2 regions of the Pseudoclavibacter sp. 8L genome follow, and region 1 is predicted to be linked to the other one. Evidence: riboswitches for the same ligand, from Rfam matches in the RefSeq annotation. Region 1 holds a riboswitch; the other holds the start of a gene.

What was found. A riboswitch is a leader RNA that binds a small molecule or an ion and turns the genes downstream of it on or off. The one in region 1 is predicted to bind thiamine pyrophosphate.
Region 2: another riboswitch for thiamine pyrophosphate. It lies ahead of GV007_RS04900 (YkoF family thiamine/hydroxymethylpyrimidine-binding protein); the one in region 1 lies ahead of GV007_RS00965 (ECF transporter S component).

Annotation. Positions count from the first base shown of each region.
Region 1 covers NZ_LR733185.1:213,732-218,265, forward strand. The annotation lists gene GV007_RS00960 (ABC transporter ATP-binding protein) at 1-1,212, opposite strand, end outside; gene GV007_RS00965 (ECF transporter S component) at 1,218-1,871, opposite strand; TPP riboswitch at 1,922-2,031, opposite strand; gene GV007_RS00970 (hypothetical protein) at 2,057-2,389, opposite strand; gene glgX (glycogen debranching protein GlgX) at 2,529-4,534, shown strand, end outside.
Region 2 covers NZ_LR733185.1:1,042,252-1,046,785, reverse strand. The annotation lists gene GV007_RS04915 (NtaA/DmoA family FMN-dependent monooxygenase) at 1-1,298, opposite strand, end outside; gene GV007_RS04910 (LLM class flavin-dependent oxidoreductase) at 1,323-2,516, opposite strand; gene GV007_RS04905 (VOC family protein) at 2,638-2,979, shown strand; TPP riboswitch at 3,014-3,097, shown strand; gene GV007_RS04900 (YkoF family thiamine/hydroxymethylpyrimidine-binding protein) at 3,140-3,814, shown strand; gene GV007_RS04895 (ECF transporter S component) at 3,811-4,401, shown strand; gene GV007_RS04890 (ABC transporter ATP-binding protein) at 4,391-4,534, shown strand, end outside.

The DNA of each region.
Region 1 (4,534 bases):
GACGCGTTCGCTCGTCTCGCGTCTGCCCCGCCCCACCGCATCCGGTCCCACCTCGAGCTCGCGCCGCACCGTGCCGGCGACGAACTGGTGCTCGGGCTGCTGGAAGACCGTGCCGATCCTCGTCAGCAGCTGACGGGAACGCCAGGCAGAAGGATGCGGGCCGACCGGGCCCGCAGCGCGGAACCTGCCGAGCGCCCAGCCAGCACGTCGACGGTCAGCGTCTTCGCCAGCTTCCCGCAGGGCGCTGCTCGCACGCACGTCGCCCGCGACCGGCTTGAGCAGGCCAGCGAGCGTCAGCGCCAGCGTCGTCTTGCCCGCGCCGTTGGGCCCGAGCACCACCGTCGATTCCCCCGCCCGCAGCGTCGCGCCGAACTGCGTGTGCAGCGGATAGTCGGCACGCCCGAACCCCAGGCCGTCGGCGACGAGCAGGTCCTCGCCCGGGGCGCGCTCGCCCCGGGGAACCGTGGGTTCGTGGCCGCCTATCCACACACCCGCCGCGAGGAGCGACTCCCGCTGCTCCTCCAGGATCACGTCAGGGGCACCGTCTGCGAGCAGGTGCTGCTCAGTGCCGAGCACGACGACCCGGTCGACGCTCGAACGCCACACATCCACCCGATGCTCGATGACGATGAGCGTCGCGCCGGTGACCTCGGCGGCACGCACGACGGCCTCGCGAACCTCCTCGACACCGGCCGGGTCGAGGTTCGCGGTCGGCTCGTCGAGCAGGATGAGGTTCGGCCGCATCGCGAGCACGCCCGCGATCGCGAGGCGCTGGCGCTCACCGCCGGACAGCTGCGCGGTCGAGCGGTCGAGCGGCATCCGCAGCCCGACGGCGTCGAGCGCCTCGCGCACCCGAACCCAGGTCTCGGCGCGCGGCACACCGAGGTTCTCGCAGCCGAAGGCGATGTCGTCGCCGATGCGGGCGAGCACCGTGTTCGCCTGCGGATCCTGCAGGACCAGCCCCACCGCGCCGCGGGCATCCGTCGGATGCCTGCCGTCGACCAGCAGCGAGCCGAGCTCCTGCCCGTCGTCCTCGTGGTCGCCGAGCACCCCGGCAAGAGCCGCCAGGAGCGTCGACTTGCCCGCCCCCGACGGCCCGAGCAGCAGCACAGCTTCTCCGGGCTCGATCGTCAGGTCGAGCTGGCTGACCGCCAGCTTCGCCCGGTCGGCGTGGCGCCAGCCCCACCCCCTCGCCTCGACTCTCGCGCCCACGAGCGCTAGCCGATTCGCTTCGCGCTTCTGCCCGCCGCGAAGCGGTTCAGCGCGCCCGTCGCGGCGAGCGCTCGCGTGAGCAGCCAGCCGACGACTCCCGCCAGCACCGCACCGGAGACCACGACAGCGACCAGGTAGATCGTCAGGAACTCGGGGCCCTTCTCGATGTTCGCGCTGAGGAACAGCTCGAGCACCCACGCGGCGACGGCAGCACCCGCGCCCGCGAGCATCGCGACGCTCAGACCGAAGCGCCTGTAGAGGAACAGCGCGAAGATGAGCTCGGCACCGAGGCCCTGCGCGATACCCGAGTAGACGGTCTCGATCGACCACTGGCTGCCGAGCAGCATGGAGACGCACGCCGCGAGCACCTCGACGAAGAGCGCAGCCCCCGGCTTGCGGATGATGAGCCCGCCCAGCACGCCGCCGAGCAGCCAGATGCCGACCGCTATGCCGCCGATCCCCGGAGTGAACGCATCCATCGCCACGAACCAGGCGTAGCCGACGCTGTTCCAGAAGATGAAGATGAGGCCCGTCGCGACACCGAGAACGGCCGCCGTGACGATGTCGATGACCCGCCAGCGGAAGCGGCTCTTCGGCGCCTTCGCCTGAGCCGGAACCTGCGCTGCCGCAGTCGGAGATGGAGTCGAGGAAGTTGTCATGCTGTGTGCCCTTTCGAGTGAAAGTGCACGGGCGCAGAGCCGTGGGCGACCCTGCTCGGAGATGTGCCTCCCTGCGCTGGCATTACCCAGATCAGGTTTGACGGTCGAAGGCTTGAGCCTTCCTCTCAGCCCGGACTACCGGACTCCCGTGAACACCCCGAGTATAGGCCGTACCGCGGCCGGAGCTACTTCTTGAGCGCCTTGATGAGTCGCGGGAGGGCGTGCCCGACCGTCCACACCAGCGGAATCGACACGACGAGCAGCGTGATGATGTTCGGACGGAAGCTCGTGCCGAACTCGTCATCGACGTACGCGCCGACCGGCACGGCCATCCCGCCGCCACCGCCGCCCGACGAGTTCTCCTGACCCTCCTCAGTGCTCTCACCACCGCCGTAGCCGTACGAGACGAGAGCGACCGGAAGGATCGTGGACTTGCCGAGTTCCACCTTCTCGCCATAGGCGAGTGTGACGCCGAGCTTCTTGACCGAGTCCGTGAGGTTCTGTGTGAGGTTCGTCATGCGGCCAGCGTAGGTCGTCGACATGCCTGCCAACCAGGAGAAGTCCTGTGTGCTTGCGGGCGAGAGCGCTCCCACCCTTTGGTAGCTTTAGTGCCTGCATCCACACGCGATGTTCTTCGATGAAGCAATAGGAGCGTGCATGAAAACGTGGCCCGGAAATGCCTACCCCCTCGGAGCGACGTTCGATGGAAGTGGCACCAACTTCGCGATCTTCAGCGAGGCCGCCCACAAGGTCGAGCTGTGCCTCTTCGATGACGACGGCAACGAGGAGCGGGTGAGGCTCCACGAGCAGGACGCGCACGTCTGGCATGCCTACCTCCCTCACGTGCAGCCAGGCCAGCAGTACGGCTACCGGATGCACGGCGACTACGACCCGATCAACGGAAGCCGCTGCAACCCGGCGAAGCTCCTCCTCGACCCGTACGCGAAGGCGACGACGGGCGACATCGACTGGGACCAGTCGCTCTTCAGCTACAACTTCGGCGACCCCGACTCGTTCAACGACCTCGACTCAGCGCCCCACATGATGAAGGGCGTTGTCATCAACCCCTACTTCGACTGGGCTGGCGACCGTAAGCCCGGCATCCCCTACAACGAGTCCCTCATCTACGAGGCGCACGTCAAGGGCCTCACCGAGCTGCACCCGGACGTGCCGGAGGAGATCCGCGGCACGTACGCCGGCATCGCGCACCCCGCGATCGTGGAGCACCTCAAGCGGCTCGGCGTCACCGCCATCGAGCTCATGCCCGTGCACCAGTTCGTGCAGGACAGCACCCTCATCGAGAAGGGCCTCCGCAACTACTGGGGGTACAACACCATCTCGTTCCTCGCCCCGCACGCCGACTACGCCTCCCAGGGCACGGCAGGCCAGCAGGTGCAGGAGTTCAAGTCGATGGTGCGCACGCTGCACGCCAACAACATCGAGGTCATCCTCGACGTCGTATACAACCACACGGCAGAAGGCAACCACCTCGGCCCGACCCTCAGCTTCCGCGGCATCGACAACGCCGCCTACTACCGGCTCGAGGAAGACGACAAGCGGTACTACACCGACTACACGGGCACCGGCAACTCGCTCAACATGCGCCACCCGCACTCGCTGCAGCTCATCATGGACTCGCTGCGCTACTGGGTCACCGAGATGCACGTCGACGGCTTCCGCTTCGACCTCGCCTCCACCCTCGCCCGCGAGCTCCACGACGTCGACAAGCTGTCCACCTTCTTCGACCTCGTGCAGCAGGACCCGGTGGTCTCGCAGGTGAAGCTCATCGCCGAGCCGTGGGACGTCGGCCCCGGCGGCTACCAGGTCGGCAACTTCCCACCGCAGTGGACAGAGTGGAACGGCAAGTACCGCGACACCGTGCGCGACTTCTGGCGAGGCGAGCCATCGACGCTTGGCGAGTTCGCGAGCCGCATCACCGGATCCGCCGACCTCTACGAGCACTCCGGACGCCGCCCCTTCGCCTCCATCAACTTCGTCACGGCCCACGACGGCTTCACGCTGAGAGACCTCGTCTCCTACAACGAGAAGCACAACGACGCCAACGGCGAGAACGGGAACGACGGCGAGAGCCACAACCGCTCCTACAACCTCGGCGTCGAGGGCCCGACCGATGACCCCGAGATCAACGCCATGCGCGCCCGGCAGCAGCGCAACATCATCGCGACGATGCTGCTCAGCCAGGGCGTGCCCATGCTCCTCCACGGCGACGAGCTGGGGCGCACCCAGAACGGCAACAACAACACGTACGCGCAGGACAGCGAGATCAGCTGGGTGCACTGGGAGAACGCCGACGAGCCGCTCGTCGAGTTCACGCGGGCCGTCGCGCAGCTGCGCGCCGACCACCCGACGTTCCGTCGACGCCGCTTCTTCAACGGCCGCGTCGAGGAGCGCGCCGAAGGATCCGCGCTGCCCGACATCGTGTGGCTCTCGACCGACGGCACGCAGATGGCATCCGAAGACTGGAACGCGGAGTTCGTGAAGTCGATGGGCATGTTCCTCAACGGCAACGCCATCGCCGGGCGCGACGAGCGGGGCGAGGAGATCACCGATGTGAGCTTCATGGTCTACTTCAACGCCAGCGAGACAGTCGTCGAGGCGACCATCCCGAGCGTCGAGATCACCTCCCACTGGGACATCGTCAT
Region 2 (4,534 bases), 830 kb from region 1:
GTCGTCCCCGTGTACTCCTCGCGAAGCGAGCCGCGCTCCTGGAGGATCGGAACGACACGGTCCACGAACTCGTCGATGCCGCCCGGGGTGAGATGCGAGCCGATGACCAGGCCGTCCGAGCCCTCGTTCTGCACGAAGTCGTCGATCTCCTCGGCAACCTGGGACGCCGTCCCGACGTACCGCACACCGCCGAGCTCGTGGCGCGCGAACTCGCGGATGCTCCAGTCGTTCTCCCTTGCCTTCTCGCGCCACCTGCGCACAGTCGCGAGGCGGTCGCCGTAGGTGAAGGCCCGGCCCTCGATGATGGGCGCGCTCTCCCCATCCGGGTCGAAGTCGGGCAGCGGACCATCGAAGTCGATCTCCGAGAAGTCTCGGTTCCAGACCTGCTCGAGTCGCACCTGGATGGTGCGCGGGCTCAGCTGCTGCTCCGTCACCCAGCGCGCCTTCTCCTGCGCCTCCTCGCGGGTGTCGCCGAGCACGAAGCTCGACTGCGGGAGGATCTTGAGGTCATCCCGGTTGCGCCCGAAGCCCTCGACCCGACCCTTGATGTCGGCGTAGAAGTCTCGTGCCTCCTCGAGGCGCGAGTACGGGGAGAAGATGACGTCGGCGTTGGCGGCCGCGAAGTCGCGACCCTGCGGCGAGATGCCGGCCTGCACGATGATCGGTCTGCCCTGTGGACTGCGGGGAACCGTGAACCGACCGCTGATGTCGAACTGACTCGTCGAGACGTCGAAGCGCCCCTCGTCGGCGGAGTCCAGGAACCGGCCGGACTCCTTGTCAGCGACGATCGCATCCGCCGACCAGGAATCCCACAGCTCCCGGACCGTGTTGACCGTCTGCTCTGCCCGCTCGTAGCGCTCAGCATGCGGGAGGAAGCCGCCGCGTCGGAAGTTGGCACCGGTGAACGCGTCGAACGACGTGACCACGTTCCAGCCAGCCCGCCCCCCGGACAGGTGGTCGAGGCTGGCGAACTGGCGCGCGAGCTCGAACGGCTCGTTGAAGGTGGCGTTGATGGTGCCCACGAGCCCGATGTGCTCGGTGACCGCGGCGATGGCGGCAAGCACGGGAATGGTATCGGGGCGCCCCGCGATGTCGTGGTCGAAGATCTCGCCCCGCCGCGAGCGCAGCGCGAGACCCTCCGCGAGGAAGAAGTAGTCGAACTTCCCCGCCTCCGCCTTCTGGGCGGCGTGCTTGAACGTCGAGAACTCGATCTGGCTCCCCGCATCCGGGTGCTCCCAGAGGGTGTGCTCGTTGACTCCGCCGACGTAGGCGGCGAGGATGATCTGCTTCTTGGTCACGATGATCTCCTGATCGAGTCGGGCCTAGACGGCGGCGTAGCGGTTCGGGACGGTGGTCGGCAGGCCGAGGAGGCCGCGCAGGGAGCGTGCTTCGTAGCGCTCCCTGAAGAGCCCCTTCTGCTGGAGGAGGGGAACGACATCGGCGACGATGCGGGGAAGGTCGTCCGTCACGACTCCGGGGTGCAGACGGAAGCCGTCGTAGCCGAGCGCCGAGAGCGTCTCGAAGTGCTCGACGAGCTCGGAGGCCGAACCGGTGAATACCGCCGGCGGCTGCCCGAGCGTGCGGCCCTTCGCGTCGAGGCGCGCAAGACGAGCGGCCCCGGTCTCCTCGGGCCCGTCGAGGAACACGGCCACGTCGACGTAGACGGAGAGCGGCTCGCCGGCACGGCCCACCTTCTGCTCGGCAGCCCGCACCTCCGACAGGATGCTCACGGCCGAGGCGACATCCGACGGGGTGACGAAGAGCAGATCGGAGCTCGCGGCGGCGAACTCGTACGGCACCTGGGCGTGCCCGAGGGAAGCGACCACGGGTTGCCCCTGCGGCGGACGCGGCGTGATCGACGGACCACGCACGCTGAACCATCTGCCCTCGAACTCGACGCGGTGCACCTTCGCCGCATCGAGGAAGCGGTCCGTGGAGGCGTCACGGACCTCCGCGTCGTCCTCCCAGCTGTCCCAGAGCCTGCGCACGACCTCGACGAAGTCGTTGGCCTCGGCGAAGAGGTCGCCGATGTCGGCGGTCGATGCGCGCTCGAGGGTCTCCAGGAACTCCGCCGGGTCGCGGCGCCCGAAGTGCGTGTGGTCCGACCCGATCGAGAGTCGAGCCTGCCAGCCGGCGCGACTCTCGCTCGTGTAGTCGAGCGTCGCGACAGCCTTGGAGACGTGGAAGGGCTCGGTGTGCGTCGTCGTGACGGTCGGGATGAGACCGATGCTGTGGGTCACGGGGGCTACCCGCGAGGCGATGAGCAGCGCATCCAGTCGACCCCGAACCTCGTCGGTGCGATCGTCGTCGTGCAGCCGCTCGGACGACTGCAGCGCCAACGAGTCCTCGATGGATACGAAGTCGAGGAGCCCCTGCTCGGCGAGCTGGACGAGCCCCACCCAGTAGTCGGGCGTGAAGAGCTCGTCCGGACGGGCGCTCGGCTCCCGCCAGGCGGCCGGGTGGATGCCGGCGCCATCGAGTGCGACGCCGAGGTGGATTCGGGGTGGGTTCGTCATGGTCTGACGCTAGGTGGCGCCTCGCGGCGGGACCACGGCGCCTGACGCACCCCGTTACGCGTCGCAACGTGGGGACATGTTCGTGGAGGCTCCTCGCACCAGAGGCGAGCATCATCGGGGCATGGCTATCAAGGGCGTACTTGCGCAGATCACCGTGTCCGACCTGGCTCAGGCTACGGAATATTACGGCAGGCTCTTCGGCCGTGGCCCCGACGAGAATCCGATGCCCGGACTTCTGGAGTGGCACTTCACAAGCGAAGCCGGCCTGCAGCTCTGGGCCGACTCGAGCCGCTCGGGCAGATCCACGGTGGTGTTCACCGAAGACGACCTCGCCGGTGTCGCCGAACGGCTCGACGCGGCCAGGATCGAGCACGGCGGAATCGAAGACGCCACTCACTTCCAGATCCTCCAGGTGCTCGACCCGGAAGGCAACCACGTGGTCTTCACGAGCGCAGGGAGCTAGGCGCGAACTGCGCCGGGGCTACAGTGTGGCCGTGCACGGGAGCCCGATGAGTCGGGCTGAGAGGGAGTACTCGAACTCCGACCGTTGAACCTGATCTGGGTAATGCCAGCGAAGGGAGTCAACCCACCCGTGCCGTCACGCTCCGACGGAAGGCACGCACATGGAAACCATCACCCAGGACCCGCTCGCATTCGGGGTGGGCGCACGAGTCACCGTCTCGGTCATGTCAGACCGATACGTCGACGTGATCCTCGCCGCACTCGACGCCGCGGACGCTTCCGGCCTCGTGCTCGAGACGGGCGACGTGAGCACCTACGCGGGCGGCGACGAGCAGTCACTGCTGCGCTGGCTCACCGACCTCTCGCAGCACATCGCGGCGACGGGACTGCACGCCTCCATCCAGGTGCTGCTGTCTCGCGGCTGCCCCGGCGAGGCCGTGTGCGATCTGCCGGGAGGCGCCGGCCCCAGGCAAGTGGATGCGCCCCGCGGCCGGAAGTCTGGCAGCTTCGCGAGTGCGGAGTGGGCGCTCTACCCCCTCGAGGATGCGGGCTCGGCGGAGCGGACGCCCGACCACATGCGCGAGATCTACGCGGCCATAGAGACGGCGAAGGCGAGCGGCACGTTCGTAGCCTCCGAGCACTTCGTGACGAAGCTCAGCGGCGACCTCGGGCGCGTGCTCGAGACGGTCGCGGTCGCCTGGGCGGGGGTCGGGGCGCACGTGCAGCATGTGACGAGCCACCTCACGATCTCGCTGAACAGCCCCAGCCACGCAGGCCGCCAGGCAGACACAGCAGTTGACTCGGCATTCGACGCAGCAGCCGAGGCCCGCGCATGAGCCTCAAGCTGCGAGACATCGTGCTCATGGTCGTGCTCGGCACGGTCTTCGGCTTCCTGTACTGGGCGCTCGTGCAGGCGTGGACTGCGCTCTCCATCGCGATGGGGCCGGCCGGCGACCTCGCCCAGCACTTCCTCTTCGGCGGCTGGCTGCTCGTCGCGCCCATCGCGATCGCCATCATCCGCCGGCCGTTCGTCGGTGTCATCGCGGAGGTGCTCGCCTCCGTCATCGAGGTCGTGTTCCTCGGCTCTGCCGTCGGCCCCCTGCTCTTCGTCGCCGCCGCCATCCAGGGCATCGGCAGCGAGCTGCCGTTCGCGCTCGGCCGGTACCGGAAGTACGGCTGGCTGCGGTACGCGATCTCCGGCGCGCTCGGCGCCGGCCTCGTGTTCTTCTACTCGGCGTTCCGCTCAGGCTGGTACGGCCAGGAGATCCTGTTCCTTCGCTTCGGCATCCAGGTCGCGTCCGGCATCATCCTCGGCGGTCTCCTCGCGAAGCTCATCGTCGATTCGCTCGTGCACACCGGCGTGCTCGACAACTTCGCGATCGTGCAGGACTCGAAGCCGCTTGCCGTGCGCCGTGCGGCCTGACAGCTCGAGCGTCGACATCTCGAGCGTGGACATCGAGGCGGTCGGCTTCGAGGCGATCCACTCCTCGGGAGACGGGCTCGGGCCAGTGGATCTGCGCGTGGCGCCCGGCGAGCACGTGCTCGTCATCGGGCCG